DNA from 2 places in the Paraclostridium dentum genome. Region 2 is predicted to be linked to the other one. Evidence: predicted binding sites of a transcription regulator. Region 2 holds the regulator's gene; the other holds the start of a gene.
The links. Region 2 encodes HrcA, which represses chaperone genes, less so after heat shock. Its sites were predicted from a motif close to TTAGCACTCNNNNNNNNNGAGTGCTAA; they were not measured.
Positions count from the first base shown of each region.

Region 1: a site for HrcA is predicted at 13,857-13,883, ahead of htpG (molecular chaperone HtpG). Genes of this name have one in related genera too.

Region 1 covers NZ_CP183813.1:986,010-1,001,765, reverse strand. The annotation lists gene ACN6I1_RS04425 (glycine betaine ABC transporter substrate-binding protein) at 1-1,538, opposite strand, end outside; gene ACN6I1_RS04420 (ABC transporter ATP-binding protein) at 1,540-2,667, opposite strand; gene ACN6I1_RS04415 (2,3-butanediol dehydrogenase) at 3,044-4,117, opposite strand; gene ACN6I1_RS04410 (sigma-54-dependent Fis family transcriptional regulator) at 4,357-6,294, opposite strand; gene ACN6I1_RS04405 (peptide MFS transporter) at 6,642-8,027, opposite strand; gene ACN6I1_RS04400 (diguanylate cyclase) at 8,632-10,620, opposite strand; gene ACN6I1_RS04395 (hypothetical protein) at 10,786-11,091, shown strand; gene ACN6I1_RS04390 (hypothetical protein) at 11,559-11,810, shown strand; gene htpG (molecular chaperone HtpG) at 11,898-13,772, opposite strand; gene ACN6I1_RS04380 (TetR/AcrR family transcriptional regulator) at 13,960-14,622, shown strand; gene ACN6I1_RS04375 (efflux RND transporter permease subunit) at 14,699-15,756, shown strand, end outside.
Region 2 covers NZ_CP183813.1:570,849-586,604, forward strand. The annotation lists gene ACN6I1_RS02505 (GNAT family N-acetyltransferase) at 1-707, shown strand, start outside; gene ACN6I1_RS02510 (ComEC/Rec2 family competence protein) at 793-2,079, shown strand; gene holA (DNA polymerase III subunit delta) at 2,033-3,064, shown strand; gene rpsT (30S ribosomal protein S20) at 3,295-3,561, opposite strand; gene gpr (GPR endopeptidase) at 3,837-4,793, shown strand; gene spoIIP (stage II sporulation protein P) at 4,806-5,777, shown strand; gene ACN6I1_RS02535 (hypothetical protein) at 5,787-6,044, shown strand; gene lepA (translation elongation factor 4) at 6,178-7,983, shown strand; gene ACN6I1_RS02545 (APC family permease) at 8,243-9,574, shown strand; gene hemW (radical SAM family heme chaperone HemW) at 9,769-10,899, shown strand; gene hrcA (heat-inducible transcriptional repressor HrcA) at 11,003-12,022, shown strand; gene grpE (nucleotide exchange factor GrpE) at 12,038-12,592, shown strand; gene dnaK (molecular chaperone DnaK) at 12,660-14,498, shown strand; gene dnaJ (molecular chaperone DnaJ) at 14,603-15,754, shown strand.

The DNA.
Region 1 (15,756 bases), 420 kb from region 2:
TCTATTAAAAACTCTTTTGCTACAGTATCTGGGTCCATATGTAGCTCATCTACCTTATAATTAAGTTCCATCATAATTTCCTCTGTTAAAACCGCTCCTAAATCATTTAAAACAGGTTCAATTTCAGGATACTTCTCTAAAACATCACTTTTAACTATAGGAGTTACATAATATGGAGGGAAAAATTGTTTATCATCCTTAAGTAGTTTCAAATCAAATTTTTTGATTAAACCATCTGTAGTAAACGCATCTATTACATCTACATCCCCATTTTTTAAAGCAACATATCTAGGCGAACTATCTAATGCAACTTCATCTTTTAAATCAAAGTTGTACGCCTTTTTTAATCCTAAAAGCCCATCAGCTCTATTTAAAAATTCAAATGTAGTTCCTGACTTAAAATCCTTTGAAACCTTAGCAAAATCACTTATTGTTTCTAAGTTATATTTTTTCGCTGTTTCTTTAGTTACAGCTAATGTATAAGTGTTATTAAATTTCATTGGACTTAATACTTGTAAGTCATTTTTTTCTTTCAATTCACTTTTAACAGTGTTATACACCTTATCCATGTCATTTGCAGGCGGATATTTAAGTAAATCAGAATATGCAGTTCCCATATACTCTAAATACATATCAATCTCACCTGTGTTTAAAGCTGAAAAAATAACTTGTGTACCTCCAAGATCAGTTTTCTTTTTAACTGATATGTCAGTATTTTCTTCTATCATATATGCTGCTAAGTTTGTTAAAATTGATTGTTCTGTAAAGTCTTTTCCACCAATTGTTATAGACTTATCTTTTTTTACACCACCTGTTAGTGATGATGCAATTAAAGCTATTATTACAACAGCAGCACTTATTCCTATAATAGTTTTTGTGTGCTTTTTACTTTTAGTATTAGTATTTTTTTGCATATTTTTAGGTGTAACTAATTTTTCTATAGTTGCAACAATAAAATCTACAGCTAAAGCAAGTAAACATGCTGGAATTGCACCCGCTAATATTTGACTATTGTTAACAGTTCTTATTCCTGAAAATACAAGGTATCCTAATCCTCCAGCTCCAATAAATGCAGCCATCGTCATAAGTCCTACCGCTGTTACAGCTGATATCCTAACCCCTGCCATAATGACAGGCAACGCTAGCGGAATCTGAACTTTCACTAGTATTTGAAATTTTGTTAATCCAATTCCTTTAGCTGCTTCTAAAGTATTTGGATTTATACTTTCTAACCCTGTATATGTGTTTTTAATTATAGGCAATAAAGAGTACATTATAACTGTTACTATTGCCGGTATTTTACCTATTCCTAAAAAAGGAATTAAAAATCCAAGTAATGCCATACTAGGAATTGCCTGAACTACATTTGCTACACTTAAAATTGGCTTACTCCATTTCTTTTTATAACTTATTAAAATCCCCAATGGCATTGCAATTAAAATAGCAATACACACAGATATTACAGTTAAGTTTATATGTTCAATTAATAATGTTATTATTTGTTCTTTATTTTGAATAAAGTAGTTTAATAAATTCATTCTATTCCTCCTCTACTTCTAAATACTGCTGACTCAATGTAGTAACTAAACTACTTTTTGTAACTAATCCCTCAACAATTTTATTTTCATTGATAACTGGGATAGCTGAAATTTTATGTTTGTTGGTAATATTTAATGCATCTAAAATAGTATCATTTGCCGTAAGTGTTGGAGTTTCATTCTTTACAATGTCCCCAATTCTTTGAGACTTATTTTCTATATTTCTTATAAATTTAGCTTTTACAACTCCTATAAACTCTTTAGTTGTAGCATCATTAACTATAAGACTATCGACTTTATTTCTTCTCATTTTCTCAATACACTTTAAGATTGGTAGTTCTGAACCACACATAATTGGATTTTCAATCATGATATCTGAAATTTTTATAAATTCAGGAGATGACCATATACGATTTTTACCTATGAAGTTTGATACAAAGTTATTTATTGGATTTTTTAAAATATTTTCAGGCGTGTCATACTGTACTACTTTTCCGTCTTTCATTATGCATATCATATCTGCAATTCTTATTGCTTCATCCATGTCATGCGTAACAAATATAATAGTTTTTTTGAATTTTGACTGTAATTCTACAAGCTCATCTTGTAAATCTACTCTTGTAATTGGATCTAATGCTGAGAAAGGCTCATCCATTAATATTATCTCTGGATCTGTTGCAAATGCTCTTGCTACACCTACCCTTTGTTGCTGTCCTCCACTTAGTTCAGAAGGATACCTATCTAGGTATTTTTCAGCATCAAGTCCTACCATGTTCATTAATCTATACGTGCTCTCTTCAATCTTTGCATTATCTACTTTTTCAATTTTAGATATGATTTCAATATTTTCTCTGACAGTCATATGAGGAAACAATCCCGTTTGCTGAATAACATATCCTATATTTCTTCTAAGTTTAATAGGGTCTATCTTTGAAATATCTTTTTCATCTATATAAATTTTTCCGCTACTTGGTTTTATTAATCTATTAATCATTTTTAGTAATGTTGTTTTTCCACATCCACTCTCTCCAATGATAGCTACAAGATTCCCTTTTTCTATTTCGAAAGAAACGTCTGATAAAACATAATTACCATTAAACTTTTTTACTATATTCTCAAATTTGAGCATACTACCCCTCCCATCTTATTAAGAAACAACTTCATTTTTAAATAAAAGTTGTTTCTTGTCGTAATATAATACTACACCTAAATTAGCACCTTGTCAAATTTCACTAACCAAAGCAATAGCAATAAATAGCATATTTTAGGTACATTTCAAGCTTTTTCAGGCTTATATAGAAACCTACTTTCTTTTCAGCTTCCTTGCTCTTACATAAAGAAGGAGCCTTATATGCTGCAGCCACATTTCAAGCTTTTTTTCTAGCTTGTGTGGCAAAGCTTCCTTGCCCTTACACAAAGAAGGAGCCTTAATATGCTGCAGCCACATTTCAAGCTTCTTTTCAGCTTGTGTGGCAAAGCATATAAGGCTCCTTCTCCCCTAAACTTTATAGCAACTCTTTATCCGGAGTAACCAATATCTTAACATGTTTTTTCTTTTCAGGCCCAGTTAACGTACCAAACCCTTCTTCAACAATATCATCTAAATAAATTTTCTTAGTTATGTAGCCTTCAGCTTTAATTCTTCCATCATTCATTTGGGCCATAGTTGCAGGAAACTCATGTCTATAAGCTAACGTTCCTACAATTTTCTTTTCAGTAAACACCAAATCATTAGGATTAAAGTTTATAGGATTTTCCCAAATACTAGTTATAACCATAGTACCTTCAAACTTCAAACTATTAATACCTATATCAAATCCTATTTGTGCTCCAGTAGTTTCAAATACAGCATCTACCCCCAATCCATCAGTAAGCTTTTTCACTTCTTCTGCTATATCAACTTCATTAGGATCTAAAACAAAATCCGCTCCAGCTCTTTTAGCATACTCTTGTCTAATAGACTTCCTTTGAAGAACAACTACTAACTTAGCTCCTGCTGCTTTTAAACATTCTATAGTTGCTAAACCTATTGGTCCTGATCCTAATACTAATGCACTATCCCCTATTTTAAAATTAGATATTCTAATTGAATGTAGTGCAACAGCCATAGGTTCAACTAATGCTGCTTGTTCATAATCCATTCCATCTGGTATTTTATGAATAAATTCTTCTGGAAAAACTGTATACTCAGCAAGTCCCCCTCCACTTCCACAAAGTCCATGGAATCCTAAAGATGAACATAAATTATATTTACCTTCTAAACAAGCTTCACATTTACCACATGCTACAATAGGCTCAACTATAACTCTATCTCCAATTTTAAATTTACTTACATCTTCACCTATTTCTACAACTTCCCCTGAAAACTCATGACCTAAAACTACCGGTGCAACTCCTTTACTTACAGGATGAGGTTGTCCTACTGGAATAAATATAGGCCCTCCTAAGTATTCATGTAAATCTGATCCACATATTCCACACCATTTAACTTTAATTTTCACATTATTTTTTGTAGCTTTTGGCTCTTCAATATCTTCTACCCTAACATCTCTTTTTTCATACCATAGTGCTGCTTTCATTCCCAAATCCTCCCTAAGTTTCATTATATAAAGTGTTAATTTATTCACATTTTATATAGCAACACCTATGCCAAAATATAAGTTATGTATTTTATTTATTATAATTCTGCTGAAACCTAGTATTTCCAAGGAATTGTGTTGTTTTCTTATATTTGTATAAATTCATAATTTACAAATTTACTTAAAATAAAAATAGCAAGTGTATCATTTTAATACATTTGCTATCCCATTTTGAAACACTATATATTTTCTGTTTCATTTTGATACATTATATTATATTTATTAATTTTTCTATATAATGTGGATCTTCCTATATTTAATAATTTAGATACCATAACCATGTTTCCATTGCACTTTTTCATAGCTTCTTGTATAGCTTTTTTCTCCAAACAATCTAAAGGTATTATTTCTTTTTCTTTGTTTTCTTCATACTTAAACATGCTTATATTATCTAATCTACTCATGCTTATTAAGTTATTTTCACTTAGATAATAATCTCTTTCTATTATATTTCTAAGCTCTCTTATATTTCCTGGCCAATTATATTTTTTTAATTCCTGTATATATGAAAAACTAACCTCTACATTATTACTGTTGTTCTTATGATTTAATTTTTCTATAAAGTGACTAACTAACACATCTATATCATCTATTCTTTCTCTTAAAGGAATAGTGTTTATGTTCATTACACTTAATCTATAATATAAATCTTCTCTAAAGTTCTTTATAGCTATTTCATTTTTTAGTATCCTATTTGTTGCCCCAATAATTCTTACATCAAGTTGCTTTTCATATGTACCACCAACTCTAATCACTTTTCCATTATCTAAAACTCTAAGTAGTTTACTTTGCGTATCTAATGGCAATTCCCCTATTTCATCCAAAAATATAGTCCCTCCATCAGCTAATTCAAACTTTCCTGGATGACCTTCCTTTGATGCTCCAGTAAATGCTCCTTTTTCGTATCCAAATAGTTCACTTTCAACTAACTCTCTAGGTATAGATGCACAGTTTATAGCAACAAAAGGTCCATTTTTTCTTTCACTAAAATTATGTATTGATTGGGCAACTAATTCTTTTCCTGTTCCACTTTCCCCTTCTATCAATATGTTACAATCTGTTTTTGATATCTTCTTTGCAAAAGAAATCATAGCTTTCATTTTTTCATTTTCAGTTATTATATCTTCAAACTTGTATTGAGCTTTATATCCCACTACTTTATTTACTAATTTATGAACTTTCTTTGCTTCATTGAAAGTTATTACAAAACCAGTATTGTTGCCATGTGTATTTAATGTAGTTATATTTACTACACACTTTATTCTATTAGAATTAATATAAAAATCGCACTCTATATTAGTTAGTTTTTTATCTTCATTTAAAATCTCATAAAAATCTATATCTTTTAATATATTTTCAACATTTACCTTTATTAAATTATCTAATGATGTATTTAATATTTTTAAAGCTCTTCCATTTACTTTCTTTATACTTAAATCTTGATTAACAACAATCATACCTTCTGATATAGAGTCAAAAGTAATGTTTAGTAATTTATATGAAAGAGTTAAGGCTAGCTGATTTTGAATTGACTTAGCTGCAGCTGTTACAATTCCTAGAGTATGTAAATGTGCATCATAATAATTTCCAGACATATTTATACAACCTATTAAGTTGTTATCTTCATCATAAATTGGAGATGCTGAACAAGTCCAAGAGTGTTGATTTTTACCATAATGCTCTGCTCCTATTGTTTGAATTGGCTTATTAAGATATAAAGCGGTTCCTATTGCATTTGTCCCAACTATATTCTCAGTCCATAGCTCTCCCTTTAAAAAGTTTAGCTCATTAGCCCTATCCATTATATCCTTATCACCAATAACTTCGATAATATATCCATCCTTATCAGCTAACATAATTGCAAATCCTGAACCTGAAACCATACTATATATACCTTCCATAATAGGCTTCGATACAGAAATAAGCTCACTATTTTTTTCTATTAAACATTTAATATTATCATGTTTTACACTTCCACAACCATTATTGTAATCAACTCCATAAGACTTGCATCTTATCCAAGAATCTCTTATATCGTTTCTAACGCTTAAATCAACTTCCCCTGTATTAATAAATCTCTTCCACGCATTTTCAATAAAGCTTATATAATCTCCCATATGCATAACTCCAATACCTGTATATTTACTAATCTATATCTATTTTATTTCAAATCCCAACCTTATACAATCACCTTCTCAAATTAAGATAGATGGATATTATATTTTAGCAACATTTCAAGCATCTTTCCAGCTTGTGTGGCAAAATATAATATCCATCTATCGCCCCCAACACAAAGAGGGAGTACTATTGTGTTTTAGCTACATTTCAAGCATCTTTCCAGCTTGTGTAGCAAAACTTCCTTGCTCTTACTCATACAGAAGGAGCCTTATATGTTGAAGGCACATTTCAAGCATTTTCCCAGCTTGTGTGCCAAAACATATAAGGCTCCTTCTCCTTTTCTTATCTATGCTATAGACTTTTCTTTTGCATTAGATTCTTCATCTTCAACAAGACTATTTAACTTCTTATCAAATATAAATAGTAATGCAGCTGCAACGAATAATATAACAGGTATAACAGTGTATACAGTTATCATATCGAATTTTAAAGTAAAGTCATATAAATATCCGTAACTCTTTCCAGCAACGAAAGTTGCGAAAGTCCAAACTCCCATTAAAACTGCTAATACTCTCTTAGGAGCATACTTACTTACAAATGAGTTTCCAAGTGGTGAGAAGAACATCTCTCCCATACTTAATAAAACTCCAAATGCAACTATCCAAAGTATACTAGCCTTAGCTGTATCAGGAGCCCCTATTCCTCTTGCAAACTCTGCTCCAACTAGCATAAAGAATGATAATCCTAAGAATATAAATCCTAATCCAGTTTTCTTAAATAAACTTATATCCCCTTGAGGTCTCTTTGAAAGCTTTAACCATAAAGCTGCAAATATTGGACCTAATACTATACAAGTTAATGCATTTAATGAGTCAAACCAAGCTAAAGGTACATCAAATCCTCCAACATTCATATCAACGAATGCTGCACCATAATCATAAACTGCAAGGTAAGTTAAATACCAGAATAACCAGAATAATACAGAGAAAGCAGAAACTAAAACTATAGCCCATATTCTCTTTTTATCTGTACGAGTTAAAGGTGTATTATCCTTAGCCTCAGTTTTTTCAGCAACGACACCTTCTTTGAAAGGTCTCTTTCCTGCATCTCCTAAGAATCTCCATCCAAATATAAACCATAATCCACCTATAATACATAAGATTGCTGCAAGGAAGAAACATTGAGAGAATCCTAAAACTCCATTTTTAGCAAATGTTTGAGCATATAAAACTCCAACTGCTGTAGTTCCTACAAAAGAACCTATATTAACAAATGAATATTGAACAGAGAAAGCTGAATCTAGCTCTTCTTGATTCTTAAATAATTGTCCATTTACAGCTGAAACATTCCCTTTGAAAAACGCTGTCCCAATTGCTACTAAAATAACCATTAAACCTACCATAGATGATGATGTGGCTATTGATCCTACATAATAACCTGCCCCCATAATAAACATACCTAAAGGTATCGTATATCTAGCACCTATCCATCTATCAGATATATATCCACCTATTATAGGTGAAAGATAAGTAAATGCTACAAGGTTTGCTTGCATCATAGCTGCTTGACCTTTTTCTATACCTAAACCACCCTTAACTACTGCTGTAATTAAGAAAATATAGATTAGATATTTTGAAGCATAGTAAGCTGCTCTCTCAAATGCAAATGTAGTTGCACAAATATAAAATCCCATTGGAAATTTATTTTTTTTCTTCACTGCTGTTGTACTCATAATTTCACTCGTCCTTTCTTAAGTATAATATAATTTCAAAATACATTGATGATAACTTAAGATAATTACGTATGTTATTGTTTTCCTGGCCCCTTTTCTAAGGTTAACGTTTTCATTTTAAATTAAATAATTAAATTATAATGTCTGATGTCATACCTTAATGCCCTATATACAAAACCCCTCGTAGTTATCTTGTTGACTAAATCTTATCATATTCGACAAGTTTGTACAATCCCTTAAATTACAAATTAATTATAAATTTTCTTTTTGTTTGAAATCTTCAAACATATTAGAATTTTATTGTTAAATTTTTCATGAAAAATTCTCTTCGATCATGTCGCCAACGACTTCGTCCGTTGCTTAAAAAGCTTTTTTCCACTCAAAGAACACCCAGTTTTGTATAACTAAATTTTATAAGTTATACATATTCTTTATAATTGCAATTTATCAAGTGAAAAAAAGTCAGGCAACAAAAGTTGCCTGACCTATTTTAACTTATACTTTTTCATTTATTTATAATAGTACTTAGAAATCCCAATTTAAATTTAATTTTTTTCAATTTACAACAATTTCAATATCGAAATTTCCTCGGAAATACGATATTTTAAAAGCAAGTATATCTATTTCTTCCATTTATCTTGGATTTGTATAATCTTTCATCCGCATCTATTATAATCTTTTCTACATCTTCTTTAGAACTTATTTTACTACACTCAATTCCTATACTAATAGTCACTCTATCACTAACTGCAGAAAATTCATGTTTTATATTTTCTTTGTATAATTTGTCTCTTAATATACTTATTAGCAATAAACTTTCCTTTAAACTTTTTTCGGATACAATAGCAAACTCTTCTCCTCCATATCTAAATACATAATCTTGACTAAATGTATTTTCAAGTATTTTAGCTACTTTTTTTAATACTTCATCGCCTTTTAAATGGCCATAATTATCATTGAAATTTTTAAAAAAATCAATGTCTATCATTATAAATGTAATTTCTTTTTCATCATCTGAAAGCTTTTCTAATACATTGTAAAAGTGTCTTTTATTATATACCTCCGTTAAAGGATCTTTTATAGAAATTTCTTCTAAATCTTTATTTAGCCTATTTATCTTGCTATTTTTTATAGCTACTATAAGTGCGAGTATAGAAATTAATGCTAATAAAATTATAGAAAATAATAATTTAAGATTTTGAGCTTTTTGGCTTTCTTTATATATTTTAGCTTGTAACTCAAAAAATATTGTATCTGTAGATTCTACATTTTCAGATTTATTTTCGTATTCATCTAAAATTTTATTATACTTTATAATATTTTTATAATCATTGTGTTCTTCTGTTAAACTGATTATATCTTTTAATACAGTTATATATATATCTGATTTTATTCCTCTTTTTATAATTTCATTTAATAATTCATTATAACTTTCTAGAGTTTGTGAGTATGTGATATTTGAATCACCTTTATAATCATTTCCAATCTCTAATTTTTTTAAATACAAGTCTGAATTAGGATAAGCATTTAAAGAATTTTCATTATACAATTTCTTAGCTTTATCTAAATATTCCCCAGATATTTTTAGATTATTTTGCTCTAGTTTAACATTTGAGTAAACCATATAAAGCCATATTAATTCTTTATTTTTTTCACTAGGTTCTAATTCATTTGCAATATCTTCATATCTAGATTTTAATTGTTCTGCTTTCTCATTTTCATTTAATTTGAAATACGACTCCATTAAATATCCTATAACTGATAAATTTTTATCATTTGCTTTAAACTTATCATCCTTAAGAATTGACTCGTATACATATGCGGCTTTTTTATAATTTTCTTGAACATAATAATTTTCGCCTAAATTTATAATTGCTTTACACATATTTTCATAGTCTTTATTCTCATATGCAATTTTCCAACCCTCCATAACATAAGTTAATGATAAGCTAAATTGCCCGCTAGACCTATATAAAGATGCCAAAAAATTATATTCTGCCATTTTTGTTTTATCTGTGCTTTCTAATTCTATAGCTTTTTTCATTAAATCAATACTATCGTACATGCTTCCTTTATATCTTAAATTCATCCTTGCTAGTGAAAAGTAAAAATTTGATAGTTCATCAGTTAAATTTGATTTAGTTGCAATTTTTTTAGCTTCTTTAAAGTATTTTTTAAATTGATTAATGTCATTTGTACGAATAGCATTAAATGATAAGTTTCTATATATTTTAAAATCTACCTCACTATTTTTATTTTCCATATATCCAATAGATTTTATTAAGTAGTAATTTGATTGTTTATAGTTTTTTTTCAATGACTCTATTTTCCCCAGAGCATAATAACTATTTTTTATATTTTTTTTATTTTTCATAAGCTTTTGATTAAGCTCATTTCTCAACTCATTTTTTATTTTACCTTCATATTCATTTATATCTTTTTCAGATAAATCCCCTACCATTTTTTCATTTTCAGTGTTTATCAATTTAATGGTGTATATATTATCATATATACCATCTATAGCTATCACTCCCAAAGATATAAATGTTATAACTAATACATATATAAATATTTTTTTCATATTGTTTCTCAAAATCATTTCTCTCCTCAAGTTTCCCGTGTTTAAACTATATTAATATTACCCTAAATTTATATTATCAAACAATACCCAAAAATTAGTATAAAATTTTGTTACTTGACTTTTTTATTGTAAACTGATTACGATTATAGTAAATATGATTTTTTAGGGGGTTTTTTAATGATTGGTACTGAAATTGGAATAAGAGCTATTCTAGGATTATTATTTATAGCTTATGGGCTTATAGTTTCCGGAATAGAGAAGTACAAAGGACTTCCTTTCTTTTATTCTAAAGACCAGATAAATGGATCTATAAATGGTTTTATATGCTTATCTGTAGGGGTACTATTATTATGGACTAATCCAAAACAAGGTATGCTTTGTGCTATTATTGCTATTGCTTTATACGCTATAGTAAAGTTTTCAGTCGGCAAAGTAGTTGAAAATAAAATAAAAAAACAAGAAAAAAATAATAAAAATATGTAAAATCAATCTGATAAATTATAACTAATAAGGGTTCATTATTATATTCAAAATACACCAAAGCTTTTAGCTTGTATTTTAATATAATAATGAACCCTTTTATACTAATTTCATTTTAATATTCAGCGTAATACACTATAGAAATACTATATTGTATCTATGGAGCTTAAACAGTTTTATTCTTTCTTTTTTGGTTTAGGTATCCAATTAATGTTATAACTGATAATATAAGCATAAAACATACTGATAATAATTTTTTCATAATCATGTCCCCCATACTTTTCTGTTATTTTACAAACATTGTGTTTTTACAATTCAAATATACCATTTTTGTATATATATATCAATCTATTTTCGGAACCTTCCAAATTTTCACACCAATTATTACTGTTAATATTCAATTTATTTTCACCCACGCATATAATAAAATAACTACCATTTAAATTATCTCTAATGAGGATGTGTTAAATATGTTTACCAAATTAGTAGGTCTAAGATTGGTTATAGGTATATGTTTCATAGGTTATGGCCTTTTATTATCTGCACTTGAAAAATATGATGGATTACCTACTTTTAATATTAAAATCAAAGCAAATGGATTTATCTTTATGGTAGTTGGAGTATTAATATGTTCTACTAGCTTTATAAACTTTATAATCTCAACCATAGCTTCAATAGCACTACTGCTTATTGAAACTTATCTTATAAATAAAAAATTGTAACATAAGTAAGGAGTATTAATATGTTTTAGCTACATTTCAAGCATCTTTTCAGCTTGTGTAGCAAAACATATTAATACTCCCTTATCCCTATAACCCTATTAACATATTCATAAGTTTATTGTTTCTACTTATAAATTCATCTAATTCCTTAGCGTCTAATTCTTTATTTGCAAGCAATGCAACATCTACAATTTGATTACATATTAACTCTATTTGATCTTTTTTACTTTCATCGTCTTTTAAAGATACTAACTTTTTAATTATAGGACTATTGTCATTTATAACTAAAGTTTTTTCTTCTTCAAAACTCATTCCTAGATCCATTCCTGCAAATTGTGATTTCATTTCAGCCATTCTTCTAGATTGTTCAGATACTAATATTATAGCTGTAGTATCCTCGCTCTTTAAGCTTTCTACAGAATAATCTTTTACTTTATCTTTAACATATTCTTTGAATAAATTTTCTATTTCTGTTTTATTTTCTTTGTTTTCCTCTTCATTTTTGTCTTTTAATACATCTGATAAATCTGCATCTATTCTATTAAATGTAACTCCTTGGTTTTTAAATTCTATAAAAGATATAAAGTGATTATCTATACTAGAGTCTAGTATAACTGCATCTAAATCATAATCTTTAAATAACTTAATATATTGTGATTGCTGTTCTTCATCACTTACATAGAATACTTTATTTTCATGTTTTTCCTTACATTTTTCTAAGTAATCATTAAGTGTAATATAGTTTGAATTTATATCTTTAAATAATAAAATATCTTTTATCTTATCATAGAATCCTTCGTCTTTTAAGCATCCAAACTTAATAAATACTTGTATATCATCCCAGAATTTTTCAAAGTTGTCTCTTTCATTTTTATAAAGTGATTTTAGTTTATCTGCAACTTTTTTAATTATATGCTTAGATATTTTACTTACATCTTTATCATTTTGTAAGAAACTTCTAGATACATTTAATGGTAAGTCTGGGCAATCTATTACACCTTTCAGTAATAATAAGAACTCCGGTATAACTTCTTTTATGTTATCTGCAACGAAAACTTGGTTATTATATAATTTAACTTTACCTTCTATAAGTTCAAATTCATTTTTTAATTTAGGGAAATATAATATTCCTTTTAAATTAAATGGATAATCTACGTTTAGATGTATCCAGAATAATGGTTCATCAAAGGTATTAAACACTTTTCTATAAAACTCTTTATATTCTTCATCTGTACAATCTTTTGGAGATTTTAACCATAAAGGATAAGTATCATTTAATGGTTTTATTTCATTTTCACTATTTTCATCTTTTTCTTTAGAGCTATCTTTAACATCTAAATAAATATTTACAGGTAAGAATGAACAATATTTATCTATTATACTTCTTACTGTGTACTCTTCTAAAAACTCTTTGCTATCATCAGCTAAAAATAAAGTTATAGTAGTACCTCTTGATTTTCTATCTTCACTTGCTGAAAGTTCATATTCTGTTTGACCTTCACTTACCCATTTTACAGCTTGAGCACCTTCTTTATATGATAAAGTATCTATTTGAACTTTGCTAGATACCATAAATGCTGAATAAAACCCTAATCCAAAGTGTCCAATAATATCATTTTCTTCGCTCATTTTATCTTTATATTTATTTACAAAGTCTTCAGCTCCTGAAAATGCAACTTGATTTATATATTTTTCAACCTCTTCTTCAGTCATCCCGATTCCATTGTCTTCAAATATAAGAGTTGAATTATCTTTGTCTATTGTTACATTAATTTTATAATCTTGCTCTTGTTTATTTTCTATTTCCCCTAGTGATACTAATTTTTTATATTTATTTATTGCATCACAACCATTACTTATAAGTTCTCTTACAAATATATCCTTATCAGAATATAACCACTTTTTTATTATAGGAAATATGTTTTCTGTATGTATTGATATGTTTCCTTTTTTATTTTCCATATTTATCTCCTCCTTAAATTTATCTTTATTAAATAAAATTGGGATAAAGTAAATCCCCCTACATTTATTATTTTATCATCTTTGTTAGCACTGTCAATACTAGAGTGCTAATTTTTTTAAAATAGATTACAAATCAAAAAAATGTTGTTAAAATGATACTATAAACAAAATTAAAGGGGTGATCAATATGGAGTTTGAACACAAGGATGACATTAGAAATACGATAATAATAGAAGCATCTAAGCTTTTTATTCAACAGGGGTATACAAAAACAACAATAAGGCAAATAGCACAAGTCTGTAATTTAGGTAGAGGTCATTTATATTATTATTTCAAGAAAAAAGAAGATATTGTTTTATATCTTTATAAAAATTTGATCGAAAGAATTTATTTTCATACAAAGAGATCAAATAGTGAGTCTATAGATCCTCTGCTTAGTTATGCTATAACCCAATATATATACATAAAGACTATAGCAACTAATAAATCTTTATTTAGAGTTTACATAGAAGCATCTGAAATAGACTCAGTGAGAAAGGAATATCTTAAAACTCTAGGTGAAATATTAAAAGCTAATCTAAGAGAGTTAAATTTTGATTTTAAAGAAAAGGACATAAGTCTAAGCATTGTAATTGGTTCAGCTGGTGAAGATGAACTTTTGCGTAGATTTTATAAAAATGATATCAACTTAACACTAGATGAAATTATTGAAAGTACAATAAAAACTAGGCTTTTACTATTAAATATAAGCCAAGAAAAAGTAATTCAAATTATTTTAGACACTAAAGATTCAACTAATAACATAGAAATTAATGAAATAATAAAAAACATAAATATACTTGACATATAGGTTGTACTACTCATACAATCTATTTTGTAAACAAATTTGGGCATGCCTAAATATTTTAGAGGGGGGTAAACTTTAGATGAGGGGATTGTCAAAACAAATAGCTAAAAAAAGTAAGTTAATTTTAGTAATAGCTATACTATTATTAGTTCCATCAGCAATTGGCTTTTTAAACACAGACATAAACTATGATATCTTAAGTTATTTACCAGATAATTTATCGACAACTCAGGCAGAAAAAATTCTTAAAGACGAGTTTGATTGCGGATCTTTGGCTATGTTAATAGTTGAAAACATGGAAGATAAAGATGTAGCTAAGCTCAAAGAAAAATTAACTAAAGTTGAAGGTGTAAAAGATGTTTTGTGGGTTGATGATGTTGTAGATTTATCAGTACCTAGAGAACTTCTACCAAAAGATGTAACAGACTTATTGTATACCGAAAATTCAACTCTCATGGTTATTAAATTAGAAGAAGGTTCTGCAGCTCTTAAAACATTAAATGCTGTAGAAGAAATAAGAAAAGTTACAGGAAAGCAAGCATTTCTAAGTGGTATGGCAAGTATCATAAAAGACACTAAAGACATTTCAGATAAAGAAACTCCACTATATGTAGTAGTTGCTGTAATACTTACATTAATAGTTTTAAGTTTTACAATGGATTCATATGTTACTCCATTTATATTTTTACTTAGTATAGGATTTGCTATAATCTATAACTTCGGTAGTAATATAATATTTGGTGAAATTTCTTATTTAACCAAGGCACTAAGTGCTGTATTACAACTGGGAGTTACCATGGACTACTCCATATTCTTACTTCACAGGTATGATGAAGAAAGATCCAGATATGATAGTCATATAGATGCAATGGCAATAGCTATTTCAAATACCACAACAGCAGTATTTGGTAGTTCCTTAACTACAATAGCAGGATTTTTAGCTCTTTGTGCAATGGATTTAGCCCTTGGAATGGATATGGGCTTAGTTATGGCAAAAGGGGTTTTACTAGGAGTTATATGTACAGTTACTATACTTCCTGCTCTTATACTAATCTTTGATAAGCAAATTCATAAATACAAACACAAACCAATTTTACCTACATTTAAAAAATCATCAAAAATAGTTGTTAAACATTA
Region 2 (15,756 bases):
GTCATATAGCTTATATGATTGATATTTATAACGAGTTTGTATCTAAATGTAATGGATATGTTGTTAGAGATAAATTTTATTATGAAAATTTGTTTAAAGAAATAAAATGTGAAAATGGTCATATTTACATACATAAAGATAATGACTATGATGGATATATAATATATTTCCTTATGGGAGATACTATGTTTGTAAGAGAAATGTGTTATAAGAATATAAATTCTTTGAAGTCTATTTTAAAGTTTATTTTCAACCACAACACTCAATGCAAAAATATAAAAGTAATGTCTCCTATAACAGATAGTATAAGATTTATATTATCAAATTTAAAGGATAATGAGATAAGTTTAAAACCGTTTATGATGGGAAGAGTTGTAAATGTTGAAGACTTTTTAAATGACATTTATATAAAACATAAGGATTTAGATAGTGTATATATAAAAATTGATGATAATCAAATAAAAGAAAATGATAATGTTTTTGAAGTTAAGATTTTAAATAATAAAATAGTAGCTAAAAAAAGCAATAGTGAAGCTAACTTTAAATTGAGTATAAATAATTTAAGTCAAATGGCTTTTGAGTATACTGATATAAATCAAATTTTATTTATAGAAAATATTGAGGTAACAGATAAAAATAAAAAGGCAATAGACTTACTAAACTCTATATTTAATAAAAAAGAAAATTATATAAATGAATATGTATAAGGAAAAAGTGTTTACTTTTTCCTTTTTTTGATTTAAAAAATCTTATATGTACATAATTTAGAAAAGTATGTCTAGGAGATTTTTTATGAGAAGGCCAATATTTATAGCGTTTTGTATAATGATAAGTATAAGCTTTATTGTTACAAGTTTTTACCCAAATGAAGATTATAAAAATAATAAAAATTGTAATGTAGAGATAGCAGGACTAGTTAAAAATAAAGTAAAGAAAAATAATTATGTCCAATACCAAATTGAAGATTATTTAATAAATGATTATTCTAACAAAATAGAGATAAAGCCAGGTCAAATTATAAGTTTTAAAGGGATGTTAAAAAAACATGAAAACTTTAAGGATGAAAAATTTGATTATAGTAGGTATCTAAAGAGCAAAGGGTATAAAGGGATTGTAGAAATAAATGATTATAAAATTATTGGAGATAATTTTATTTATATCAAATTGTTTAACATAAAAGATAAAATAAGTAAAACAATAAAGTATTTATATAAAGACAAATCTAAATTTTTAAATTCGATAATTTTAGGTGAAAAAGAAGGTATAGATTCAGAAGTAACTGAAATTTTTTCTAAAACTGGAGTAAGTCACATTTTAGCTTTATCAGGACTTCATGTAAGCATACTTATAACTATAATTGGGTTTAGCCTTGGCAAAATAAACAATTTACTTAAATTTGCTTTTTTAGGTTTTATACTTTGGGGCTACAGTATTATGGTTGGACAATCCCCATCTATAATAAGAGCTATAGTTTGTAGCTTAATATCTTATTTGGCAGTTTTTGTAGAAAAAAGGTCAGATAGTATAAATAACCTGTCTATTGTAGGTATTTCCTTAATAATAAATAATCCTTATGTGATTTATAATATAAGTTTCCAATTGTCTTTTCTTGCAACATTGTCTATAATATACTTCTATGGTTATATAAATGAAAAAATAAAAGTTAAGACCGTATCTCTTACTTTAGCGGCTAATATATTAACATCTCCAATAGTATATTTATATTTTAAAAATATATCTATTGTATGTATAGTTAGTAATATAGTAGTTGTACCACTTTTAAGTATAATTATATACATTAGCATTTTAAGTGCTATAGTATTGCCGTTTAGTTTAATTTTAACTAAAATAATGGTTGAGATTAACACAAGTATAATTGATTTTATATATATGACATTAGAATTTTTATATAATATAAATGGAAGCTTTATTGAATTTGAAAATTCTAATAAAATTTTAGTTATTGTATATTACATTTTAGTAGGAATTTTTATGATATATAAAGAAATAAAAACGATAAAGGAGCAAAGAAATGAATTACAAGGATATCATCAAGAGCATGAACAACAACGAATTTAAAAATGTATATCTTTTTTATGGAAGAGAGTTTTATTTAATAGAAAATGTAATTAAAACTTGTAAAAAAAGTTTGAATGAAAGTATGATAGATTTTAACCTAGATATCCTTGATGGAAAAGAACTGACATTAGATCAAATTTTAAGCAATGCAGAAACACTTCCATTTATGGATGAGAGGAAAATTTTAATAATAAAAGATTTTGAATTACTAAAGGGAAAGAAAAAAAACTTTTCAGATAGTGATGAAAGTGAGCTTATAGAATATATTGAAAAAGTACCCAACACAACGGTTATAGTTTTCTTAGTATATGGAGATGTAGACAAACGAAAAAGTTTAGTTAAAAAAATTAACAAAGTTGGAATAGTTAATCACTGTGATAAGTTAAGTGATATGGATTTATTCAAATGGGTAAAGAATAGATTCAAGCAAAATGAAGTATATATAAATGATTCTGAAATCATGTATTTTATAGAGCAAGAAGGATATAGAGATAAAAACAGTGAAAAGACATTATCTGATTTAGAAAATGAAATAAATAAAATAGCTTCATTTGTAGGTAAAGGAAATAATGTAACTAAAGTTATTATTGATAAATTATCTCAAAAGAAAGTTGAAAATGATATATTTAAACTGATTGATGAGATTGGAAATAAAAATTCATCACATGCAATGAAAATAGTAACGGATATGATTTTAGAAGGTGAATCTGTTCTTGGTATATTTGCTATGGTTTCAAAGCAATTTAAATTAGTCATGCAGGCAAGGCAATTACAAAATCAAGGGTATTCATCTAAAGTTATAGCTGAAAAATTATCAGCACATCCATTTGTAGTTACGAAGGCATTAAAGCAAGGTAGACTATTTGCTGATGAAGCTGTAGTTGATATGTTGAATTTTATATTAGAAAGTGATTTTAAAATAAAGAATGGACTAATGAAAGATAATTTAGCGGTAGAGATACTTGTAAGCAAGTATTGTCAGTAAGGAATTGTTCAAATAGATTTAATATGTAGTTAGTTTTAGTATTATTTAAAAATTTATCCATATGAAACTTTGAAGATAATTAAAGTATAGGGTAAATTCTTAAATAATACTTAGCTATTTTACTATTAATCTAGAATTTGGATAATTCCTTATTTTTATGCGTAGTTTTAAATTAAATAGAAAAAGACCCTTGATTAAAATCAAGGGTCAATATCTATTTTAAACGGGAATTAAGCGTTCATTCCGTTTAACTTTTGAGCTAACTTAGCTACTTTTCTAGCTGCAGCGTTCTTGTGTATAGTTCCTTTAGAAGCTACTTGAGATATTCTCTTTTGAGCGTATTGGAATCTAGCAGCAGCCTCTTCTCTGTTTCCTGCAGTAACAGCCTCTTCGAACTTTCTTATTGCAGTTTTTATTTGAGATTTTCTAGCTCTGTTTAAAGCAGTTTTCTTCTCGATAACTTTTATTCTTTTCTTTGCTGATTTTATGTTTGCCATCTGGTTCACCCCCTCGTGAGTAGTTTATATTATTCATCGTCAACATATTAGATTTTAACAGAAATAAATCTAAAAATCAAGGATAATTATTATTAACTTTTTTAATATCTTTCCATTTGACTTTTTAGATTATAACCCAAATCAAAATATTTTACAACCTACAAATTAATTATTCTAAAAAAAATTAAATTAAATTTATTTGGTTATAAAATTATAAAATTTGTTAACAATGTTTAGTATGATTAAATTTAAACTTTTAAAATGGAGGAAGTTTTATGATAAGTTTAAGAACTGATTTAGCTCTAGAAGCTAGAGAAATATATGAACAAGGTAATGATGGAAGTAATATACCTGGAGTTAAAATAGATACAAAAGAATTAGATGATTGTATTGTAACTAAAGTTGAAGTATTAGATGAGCAAGGATCTCAAATTATGAACAAGGGGATAGGGATTTACACGACTATAGAAAGTAAGTTAATGAAATATGATGATGATGAATCTAGAGAGCAGGTAACTGAATATTTAAAAGATGAACTAATAGATATACTTGGAACTGATAAAACTAAAAAGACGTTAGTTATAGGGCTTGGTAACTGGAATATAACATCAGATGCATTAGGACCGAAAGCTGTTTCTAAAACTCTAGTAACTAGACATATATTTAAAAACTACAACAAAGAATATGATGATGATTTTACAGAAGTTGCAGGTCTTAGTCCCGGAGTAATGGGAATTACAGGTATAGAGACAAGCGAGATAGTAAAATCAATAGTTGATATGATAAAGCCTGATAGAGTTATAGCAATAGATGCCCTAGCTTCAAGAAAAATGGAAAGAGTAAACTCTACGATACAAATTTCAACAGCTGGAATTTCACCTGGAGGAGGGGTTGGTAATAAACGAAAAGCATTAAATAAAGACTATTTAGGGGTAGATGTAATAGCGATAGGAGTGCCAACAGTAGTTGATGCGGCAACATTAACTAGTGATGTACTTGACCTTGCAATTGATAATCTTATGGAACAATCCAAAGAAAGCAAAGATTTTTACAACATGTTAAAAGAGTTAAAAGAAGAAGAAAAATATCATTTTATAAGAGAATCACTAGAACCATATGATAAGAATTTAATAGTTACACCAAAAGATATAGATGATACGATTGAAAATCTAGCAGTAATAATAAGCGAAGGCTTAAATAGATCGCTTCATCCTGGGAGAATTGTAAATTAAGGAGGATATAATATGAGAAGAAAAATTGCTAGTTTGAGCATTTTAACCTGTGTTATATGTGGGTTATGTTTTAAGACATCGTATGCACTAAATGAAGATGAGTTTTTAAAATTTCTTATAAATACAAGTTATCCAGAGACTAAGGTAGATACACCTAAATCTGAAAATGAAAAGGAAGCAAGTAAAGCACAAAATAAATCAGAAAAAAAATCTACAAATAAAGAAGATGAATTCGTAAAGATGTATGTAGGAGAAGATAATGTTCCTAAAGTTGAGGATTCATCGAAAAAAGAAAAAACTACAGAGACAGCATCTACAAGTAGCAAATATGTAGATAATGTATTAGCGACAAAAGATCAGCCTCAAATTCTTATATATCATACTCATGGAGGAGAAACGTATGTAAATTCTCCAACTGGAAACTATCACTCTTATGATAAAGAAAATGCTACCCTTGAAATTGGAGCACTTTTAACTCAAGAATTAGATAAAAGAGGAAGATCTGTAGTTCACAATACGACTTACCATGATATGCCAGAGTTTACAGGGGCATATAGTAGAAGCTTAAAAACTATAGAAACAATGCAGGCAAAATATAAAAGCATTGATGTAATAATAGATTTACATAGAGATGGTAGAGATATAGCAAGTGAAAAAGCTAAAAAAGATTTCCATGATGCATGTACAACTAAAATAAATGGAGAAAATGTTGCTAAATTTTTATTTGTTGTAGGTGAAAAAAGTGAGAACTATTCTAAAAATTTACAATTAGCAAAAGAAATTACAGCATTTGCTGAAAGTAAATACCCAGGAATAACAAGACCAGTAGTTAAAAAGCCAAAAGCCAAATTCAATCAATATAAGTCAGACAAGCCATTGTTACTAGAAGTAGGAGGAAATGCAAATACTATAGAAGAAGCTCAAGCATCAGTTAAGTATATTGCAGAAGTAATAGATGAATTTTTAAAAGAAAAAGGTATGTAGGATAGAACTATGAGCCGAGCAGAACGTAAAAAAGAGGAAAAGATTAAAAAGCTATCTAGAAGGCCTATATATAGAGGGATATTTATATTAACTATGGTTTGTGTAATAAGTGGATGCATGTTTTTAATAGATAAAGAGGCTACACTTATGATAGGAAAGATAGAGAAGTACAACATAGAAGTGTTTATAGAAAACTTAAATGGTTCATTTATGAAAACTGTAAAAGATGTAGAAGAAAAAATAAGCAAACTTAATAATTTAAGATAAATTAGGGTTATCGATACGATAGCCCTAATATTATTTTAAGAACCTTTGTTTAAATTGTTGTATCAATATTTACATAATTGCGGATATATTATAAAATAAAAGTTATGATAATAATAAAAAGGAGGAATAAAAGGTGGACAGCAAACAAAGTAGAACGAGAAATTTTAGTATAATAGCGCATATAGACCATGGAAAGTCTACCTTAGCAGATAGATTAATTCAACATACAGGACTTGTTAGTGAAAGAGAGATGAAAGATCAGTTACTAGATAACATGGATCTTGAAAGAGAAAGAGGAATCACTATAAAGCTTCAAAATATTAGATTAGTTTATAAGGCTAAGGACGGACAAGAGTATTACTTAAACTTAATAGATACTCCAGGACATGTAGACTTCAACTATGAGGTTTCAAGAAGTTTAGCAGCTTGTGAAGGGGCATTACTTGTAGTAGATGCAGCTCAAGGTGTTGAAGCTCAGACATTAGCAAATGTCTATCTAGCAATAGATCAAGATTTAGAAATATTACCAGTTATAAATAAAATAGATTTACCAAGTGCAAGACCAGATGAAATAAAAACAGAAATAGAAGATATAATAGGGCTTGATGCAAGTGAAGCTCCACTTATATCAGCTAAAAGTGGATTAAACATAGAAGATGTACTAGAAGCTATAGTTAAAAATGTTCCAGCACCACAAGGTGATAAAGAAGCTCCTTTAAAAGCATTAATATTTGACTCATATTATGATGCATATAAAGGGGTTGTAGCATACGTTAGAGTATATGAGGGAACAGTTAAAAAAGGTATGACTATAAAAATGATGAACACTAATAAAAAGTTTGAAGTAACTGAAGTTGGTGTTATGGCTCCAGGACAAAGAGAGTTAGATGAGTTAAGTGCTGGAGATGTTGGATACATTGCAGCTAGTATAAAAGATATAAGAAGTTGTTGTGTCGGAGATACAATAACTGATGCTAACAACCCAACTGAAAATCCAATGCCAGGATATAAAAAGGCTACTCCAATGGTTTATTGTGGTATATACCCAGGTGAAGGAGAAAAGTACGAAAACGTAAGAGATGCTTTAGAGAAGCTACAAGTTAATGATGCAGCTCTTGAATTTGAAGCTGAAAGTTCAGCAGCATTAGGATTTGGATTTAGATGTGGATTCTTAGGACTATTACATATGGAGATAATCCAGGAGAGATTAGAAAGAGAATTCGATTTAGACATAATAACTACAGCACCATCTGTTATATATAAAGTAACAAAAACTGATGGGGAATTAGTTATGGTACAAAATCCAGCTAACTTACCAGAACGTGATGAGATACAAATGATAGAAGAGCCTATGGTAAAAGGTGATATAATAGTTCCTAAAGACTATGTAGGTACAGTTATGGAACTTTGCCAAGAGAGACGTGGAGATATGATAAATATGGAATACATAGATGAAAAAAGAGTAATGCTTCACTATGATCTTCCACTTAATGAAGTTGTTTATGATTTCTTTGATGCTCTAAAGTCTAGAACAAGAGGATATGGATCATTAGATTACGAGTTAAAGGATTATGTTCCTTCTAAGCTTGTAAAATTAGATATATTAATAAACAAAGAACAAGTTGACGCACTTAGCTTTATAGTTCATGAAAGTAAAGCTTACTCAAGAGGGAAGTCAATGTGTGAAAAATTAAAAGGTGAAATACCTAGACATCAATTCCCAGTACCTATACAAGCTGCAGTTGGTAATAAGGTAATGGCTAGAGAAACTATAAGTGCACTTAGAAAAGACGTTCTTGCTAAGTGTTACGGTGGAGATATATCACGTAAAAAGAAACTTCTTGAAAAACAAAAAGAAGGTAAGAAACGTATGAGACAAATTGGATCTGTAGAAGTTCCACAAAAAGCGTTCATGTCTGTACTAAAATTAGATAGCTAATTATTATAAAATGAAGGGAATTTTCCCTTCATTTTTTTTGTAGAAATAATCAAAAAATGTAGAAAATTTAGTATAAAAACTAATTAAAATTTAATAAAATAATGAGGTAATGGTTATCCTAAATTATAAAATAAATGAATTTATTTAAAGTACTATAAAAAAAAAAATAAAAGTGTCGAAATGTATTGTTATTTATAAAAAAATGTAGTAATATTCATATTGGACATTTTAATAAAGCAGAAATATAAGGAGGAAAACGATGAGCAACAAAGGACTTCAAAAAACTTTAGGTTTTTCGGCAGCGCTTTCTACAGTTGTTGGTATGGTTATAGGTGGAGGGGTATTCTTTAAACCTCAAGCTATATATTCAGCAACAGGTGGAGCACCAGGATTAGGTATGTTAGCATGGGTTATAGCTGGGGTTATAACAATAGCAGCTGGACTTACAGCAGCAGAGGTATCTGCAGCAATACCAAAAACTGGTGGTATGATGATATATATCAAAGAGATATATGGAGACAGATTAGGATTTTTAACAGGGTGGATGCAAGCGGTATTATTCTTCCCGGCGACAGCAGCAGCATTAGGTGTAATATTTGCTCAACAAGCAGCTACTTTAATAGGTCAAAGTGAGACTAATATGGCAGTTGTATTACCAATAGCATTAGGAATTATATTATTTTTAGCAGTTTTAAACACAGTAGGATCTAAATTAGGTGGAACAATACAAACTGTAGCAACTATATGTAAATTAATACCATTAGCTGTTATAATAGTATTCGGATTTATAAATGGATCAGGAGATAACTCAATAACAACTCCATTCATAGGTGAAAACTTATCTATGGGAGCTGTTTTAGGTCAAGTTTTAATAGCAGCATTATTCGCATATGATGGATGGATAAATGTTGGATCTATAGCAGGAGAAATGAAAAACCCAGGTAAAGATTTACCAAAAGCTATAGTTGGTGGTTTATCAATAGTTATGGCTGTTTATGTAGTTATAAACTTAGCTTACTTATGGGTTGTACCAGCTAGTGAAATGGCAACAGTAAGTGCCCCAGCATCATTAGTTGCAGAAAGAATATTTGGACCAATGGGTGGTAAAATAGTAACAGTTGGTATATTAATATCTGTATTCGGTGGATTAAATGGATACTTATTAACTGGACCTAGAGTATCTTACGCATTAGCTTGTGAAGGTACATTACCAGGAAGTAAAGCATTATGTAAGTTAAATAAAGGTGGAGTTCCAGCAAATGCAATATTCTTAATGGCAATACTTGCTTGTTTATATGCATTATCAGGACAATTCAACTTATTAACAGATTTAACAATATTCATAATATGGGTATTCTATGTATTAACTTTCATAGGAGTAATGAAGTTAAGAAAAGATCAACCAAACTTAGAAAGACCATACAGAGTGCCTTTATACCCAATAATACCATTAATAGCAATAGCTGGTGGATTATTCGTTATAGTTAACCAATTAATGAATAATACTTTAGTAGCTGCTGGTGGATTAATAGTTACGGCTATAGGGTTACCAGTTTATTCAGTAATGTCAAAAAAACAAAAAAATAATTAATTAATTATTTAAAAATAGATAAAAAAGAGATAGTAATTTTACTATCTCTTTTTTGTGCTTAAGAAAATTATTACGTGGTTTATATAGAAGTTCAATAAAGTAATATTTTATTTGAATTTTAGATTAATAAGATTAGAATAGTTATGTTTTGAGGTATAATATATATAATTATATTTAAATATTAAGGAGTAATTATGTTAGGACTATATATACATGTGCCGTTTTGCGCGCAAAAATGTTATTACTGTGATTTTAACTCGTATAAAATTAATAGTAATCAAAAGAAAGAATATCTAATAAATATAGAAAGAGAAATGAAATTTTATAAAGGTGAATTTAAGGACAAGTGTTTTGATACAGTATTCTTTGGAGGAGGAACTCCAAGTATTTTAACTGTAGATGAACTGAAAGAACTTGTTAATCATATAAATGAGAATTTTAATATAAAAAAAGACGCAGAAATAACTATTGAATGTAATCCAGGAACAATAAATAGAGAAAAGCTTGAAGCTATGAAAAAAATGGGTATAAATAGATTGAGTATAGGACTTCAAGCTACTCAAAATTATCATTTAAAATCTATAGGAAGAATACATACATATGAAGAATTTGAGAAAAACTATTACGATGCATTAGATATAGGATTTAAAAATATAAATATAGATTTAATGTATGCGCTTCCAAACCAAAAAACTCAAGAATGGAAAGATACATTGGATAAAATTATAAAGTTAAATCCGTCACACATATCTGCGTATTCACTTATATTGGAAGAGGGAACGAAGTTATATGATATGTATCAAAATAAGGAATTTGAATTACTAGATGAAGATACAGATATAAATATGTATAACTATACAATAGATATTTTAAAAAGACATGGATATAACCAGTATGAAATATCTAATTATTCAAAAGAAGATTTAGAATGTAAACATAATATTATATATTGGAAGTGTGACAACTATTTAGGGTTAGGGCCAGGAGCGTCAGGATTTATAGGGGATACTAGATATTCAAATATAGAAGACATATGTGAATACAATAAGTGTATTACGCAAAATATAAGGCCTGTTAGTGAAGAAATAGAATTAACAAAAAAAGATAAGATAGAGGAATTTATATTTATGGGACTTAGAATGAATGAAGGGATAAATATAGATGTATTTAAAGAAAGATTTGATACAGATTTTTATGATATATATCAAGAAGTCATGGATAAGCTTATAAAAAGAGAGCTTGTTAGATTTGACGGAAAAAACATTTCTCTAACTCAAAAAGGAAGAGAAATTTCTAATAGTGTGTTCATAGAATTTTTAAATTAATCAAAAAGTGTTGACAAAGCAAATTTAAAGTGATATAAAATATATATAATCTTTTAGCACTCCAACTAAATGAGTGCTAACAAAAGAGGAGGCTTTGGATTATATGGAATTAAATGAAAGAAAACTAAATATCCTTAAAGCTATTGTTAAAGATTATATAGAAACTGCAGAAGCTGTAGGGTCTAGAACTCTTTCTAAAAAGTATGAGTTAGGAGTTAGTGCAGCCACTATAAGAAATGAAATGGCTGACCTAGAAGAATTAGGATATTTGATTCAACCTCATACCTCCTCAGGGAGAATTCCTTCAGAAAAAGGATATAAGTTATATGTTGACTCTTTAATGAGTACATGTGAATTAAATGATATTGAAAAACATTTAATAGAAGAGTCAATAAACCAAAACATGAATTATATGAAAGATTTGATACATGAAACATCTAAGTTGATATCTAGGTTAACTAATTATACAACTATAGCTGTTACTAAAAATACATCAAATATTCAAGTTATAAAACATGTTCAATTGGTTGGATTAGATGAAAAAAGTATGGTTTTAATAATAGTTACAGAAAAAGGGCAAATAAAAAATACTATTATATCAACCAATATACAGATTGATCAATCTAAACTTAATTTAATTTCTGATAATCTTACTAAGAAGCTTTCAGGAAAAAATATAACTGAAATTGATGAAGATTTTCTAAATTATATAAAATATGAAATAACAGAAAACTCTTTATTTATTGATAAGCTTATTGATGCTCTAAACTTCGATTTTGAAGAAAGCAATACAGCAATATCTTTAAGCGGGGCAACTAATATATTCAATTTCCCAGAATTTAGTGATGTTGTTAGAGCTAAAACATTTCTAAATATGCTGGAAGAGAAAGATAATATATCTAGTATGCTTAAATCTAAAGGAATACAAAAAGAAAACCTAAATATAATTATCGGAAGCGATAATGAATGTGAGGTAGCTCAAGATTGTAGTATTATAACTGCAACTTACAATATAGATAAAAATGTAGTAGGTAAAATAAGCTTGATAGGTCCAACAAGGATGGATTATTCAAAAGTATACTCTATATTAAATTACATGGGACTACTACTAAACAAAAAATAGTTAGGGGTGTAAGTTTTGGAAAACAATATACAAGAAGAATTACAAGAAGATATAAAAGATAATGCATCAGAGGAAGTAGAAGAAGTTATCGAAGAAGCTATAGAAGAGGCTACTGAAGCTAAAGAAGTAGATGAAGCTGATGAGAAAGATAGCAAGATAGAAGAACTTACAGATACTCTTCAAAGACTTCAAGCAGAGTACGCAAACTATAGAAGAAGAACTCAACAAGAGAAAGAAACTATGGGTGTATTTGCTAATGAGAAAATATTAAATGAATTAATACCTGTTATGGATAACATGGAAAGAGCTATGGATGCTTGTACAGATAAAGAAGATAACATGTATAAAGGCATAGATATGGTGCAAAAACAATTAAAAGCTACATTTGAAAAATTCGGACTAGAAGAAATAGAAGCTGAAGGTCAAGAATTTGATCCAAACCTACACTTAGCAGTTATGCAAGAATCAGTAGATGGAACACCAGCAAACCAAGTGGTTATGGTTTTACAAAAAGGGTATAAATTAAGTACAAAGGTGCTAAGACCATCAATGGTTAAAGTATCTTGCTAACATAGAATAAAAAAATAAAATTGAATTAATATCAATTAACATATAAATTTTTAAGGAGGATATTAAAATGGGAAAAATAATAGGAATTGACTTAGGAACAACAAACTCTTGTGTTGCAGTATTAGAAGGTGGAGAACCTCAAATAATAGCAAATAGCGAAGGAATGAGAACTACACCATCAGTAGTTGCATTTACAAAAGATGGAGAAAGAATAGTAGGAGAGCCTGCTAAAAGACAAGCAGTTACTAATGCAGATAGAACAATAATATCTATAAAAACTCACATGGGAACTGATTACAAAGTTAATATAGATGGAAAAGATTATAGTCCACAAGAAATATCAGCTATAACATTACAAAAATTAAAATCAGATGCTGAAAGCTACTTAGGGCAACCTGTAACTGAAGCTGTTATAACAGTTCCAGCATACTTTACAGATGCTCAAAGACAAGCAACTAAAGATGCAGGTAGAATAGCAGGACTTGATGTTAAGAGAATAATAAATGAGCCAACTGCAGCTGCACTTGCTTACGGTATGGATAAATTAGATCAAGAAAAGAAAATATTAGTATTTGACTTAGGTGGAGGAACATTTGACGTATCTGTACTAGAAATAGGAGATGGAACTTTTGAAGTTTTAGCTACTGCTGGTAACAACAGATTAGGTGGAGATGACTTTGACCAAGTTATAATAGATTACTTAGCTGAAGAATTCAAAAAATCTGAAGGTGTAGATTTAAGAAATGATAAAATGGCTCTTCAAAGATTAAAAGAAGCTGCTGAGAAAGCTAAAAAAGAATTATCTTCAACAATGAGTACAAATATAAACTTACCTTTCATAACAGCTACAGCTGAAGGACCAAAACATCTTAACATAGATTTATCAAGAGCTAAGTTTGATGAGTTAACAGCAAGCTTAGTAGAAAAAACTATGGAACCAACTAGAAGAGCATTACAAGATGCTGGACTTTCAACTTCTGATATAGATGATGTATTATTAGTAGGAGGATCTACAAGAATACCAGCTGTTCAAGAAGCTGTTAAGAAATTCATAGGAAAAGAACCTCACAAAGGTATAAACCCAGATGAATGTGTTGCTGCAGGTGCTGCTATACAAGGTGGAGTTTTAGCTGGAGATGTTAAAGATTTATTACTTCTAGACGTTACTCCATTATCTTTAGGAATAGAAACTATGGGTAATGTAATGACTAAGATAATAGAAAGAAATACAACAATACCAACTAAAAAATCTCAAGTATTCTCAACTGCTGCAGATAACCAAACTGCTGTTGATATACATGTTTTACAAGGTGAAAGAAGTATGTCTTTCGACAACACTACTTTAGGTAGATTCCAATTAACTGATATACCACCAGCTCCAAGAGGGATACCTCAAATAGAAGTTACTTTTGATATAGATGCTAACGGTATAGTACACGTTACAGCTAAAGATTTAGGAACAGGAAAAGAGCAAAAGGTAACTATAACTTCAGGAACTAACTTAAGTGAAGAAGAAATACAAGCAAAAGTTAAAGAAGCTGAGATGAATGCTGAAGCAGATAAACAAAAGAAAGAAAAAATAGAAGCATTAAATCAAACTGAAGCTACTATATACCAAATGGAAAAAACTTTAGCTGATGCTGGAGATAAAGTTGATGCTAATGCTAAATCTGAAGTTGAAGCAGAAATAGCTAAATTAAAAGAATTAAAAGCTAAAGAAGACGTTACAGCTGAAGAATTAAATAAAGCTTTAGAAGAATTAAACAAAAAGTTCCACAAAATAGCTGAGCAAATGTACCAACAAACTGCTCAAGATCAACAAGCACAAGGTGGAGCTGAAGAAGAAGCTAAACAAGATGACAATGTAGTAGATGCTGATTTCAGAGAAGTAGATGATCAAAAATAGTATTTGAAAATCAACGTTACTTGTATATAATAAATATATAAAATTAATAATAGCTTGTAGACGTCTACAAGCTATTGTTATGTGATACGAAGGTGGTGGCAAGCGTGGCTAAAAGAGACTATTATGAAGTATTAGGTGTCGACAAAGGTGCTGATGCACAAACGTTAAAAAAAGCATACAGAAAACTTGCAATGAAATATCATCCAGATAGAAACCCAGATGATAAAGAAGCAGAAGCAAAGTTTAAAGAAGTAAACGAAGCATATGAAGTATTATCAGATGATACAAAAAGATCTAATTATGATCAATTTGGTCATGATGGTGTAAATGGAGGCTTCGGAGGACAAGGCGGATTTGGAGGCTTTAACGGTGGAGCTGGAGGCTTTGAAGATATATTCGGAGATATATTTGGTGATATGTTCGGAGGCGGTTTTGGCGGAGGAAGACCTAGAAGAAGAGGTCCTGAACGTGGAGCTGACATAAAACAAACTGTAACTATTACATTTGAAGAAGCTGCATTTGGAGTTAAAAAATCTATAAAGATAAATAGAACTGAAGAGTGTAGTGAATGTCACGGAAGCGGCGCAAAAGATGGAACATCTAAAAAAACTTGTCCAACATGTAACGGTTCTGGAGAGGTTAGAACAGCTCAAAGAACACCATTTGGAAATATAATGAGTACTAGAACTTGTTCTACATGTAACGGAGAAGGAGAAGTTTTAGAATCACCATGTCCTAAATGTAGTGGAAATGGAAAGATTAGAAAAACTAAAACTATAGAAGTTGATATACCAGCAGGTATAGATAATGATCAAATAATTAAGTTAAGTGGTCAAGGTGACTTAGGATCAAAAGGTGGACCTAGGGGAGACTTATATATAATAGTAAATGTTAAGCCTCATACATTATTTACAAGAGATGGATATGATGTATACTTTGAATTACCTATAACATTTGTTCAAGCTGCACTTGGAGACGAAATAGAAGTTCCTACTTTAGATGGTAAAGTAATGTATAATGTTCCAGCAGGAACTCAAACAGGAACAGTATTTAGATTAAGAGAAAAAGGTATATCAAAAATGAGAGGGAATGCAAGAGGTGATCAATATGTTAAGGTTACAGTTGAAATTCCTAAAAAATTAAATGATAATCAAAAAGAACTTCTAAAAGCATTTGCAGAGTCTTGTGGAGATGAAGTTCATGAAAAAAAGAAGACTTTCGGACAAAAGATAGAAGACTTTTTTAAAGGAAAATAAAA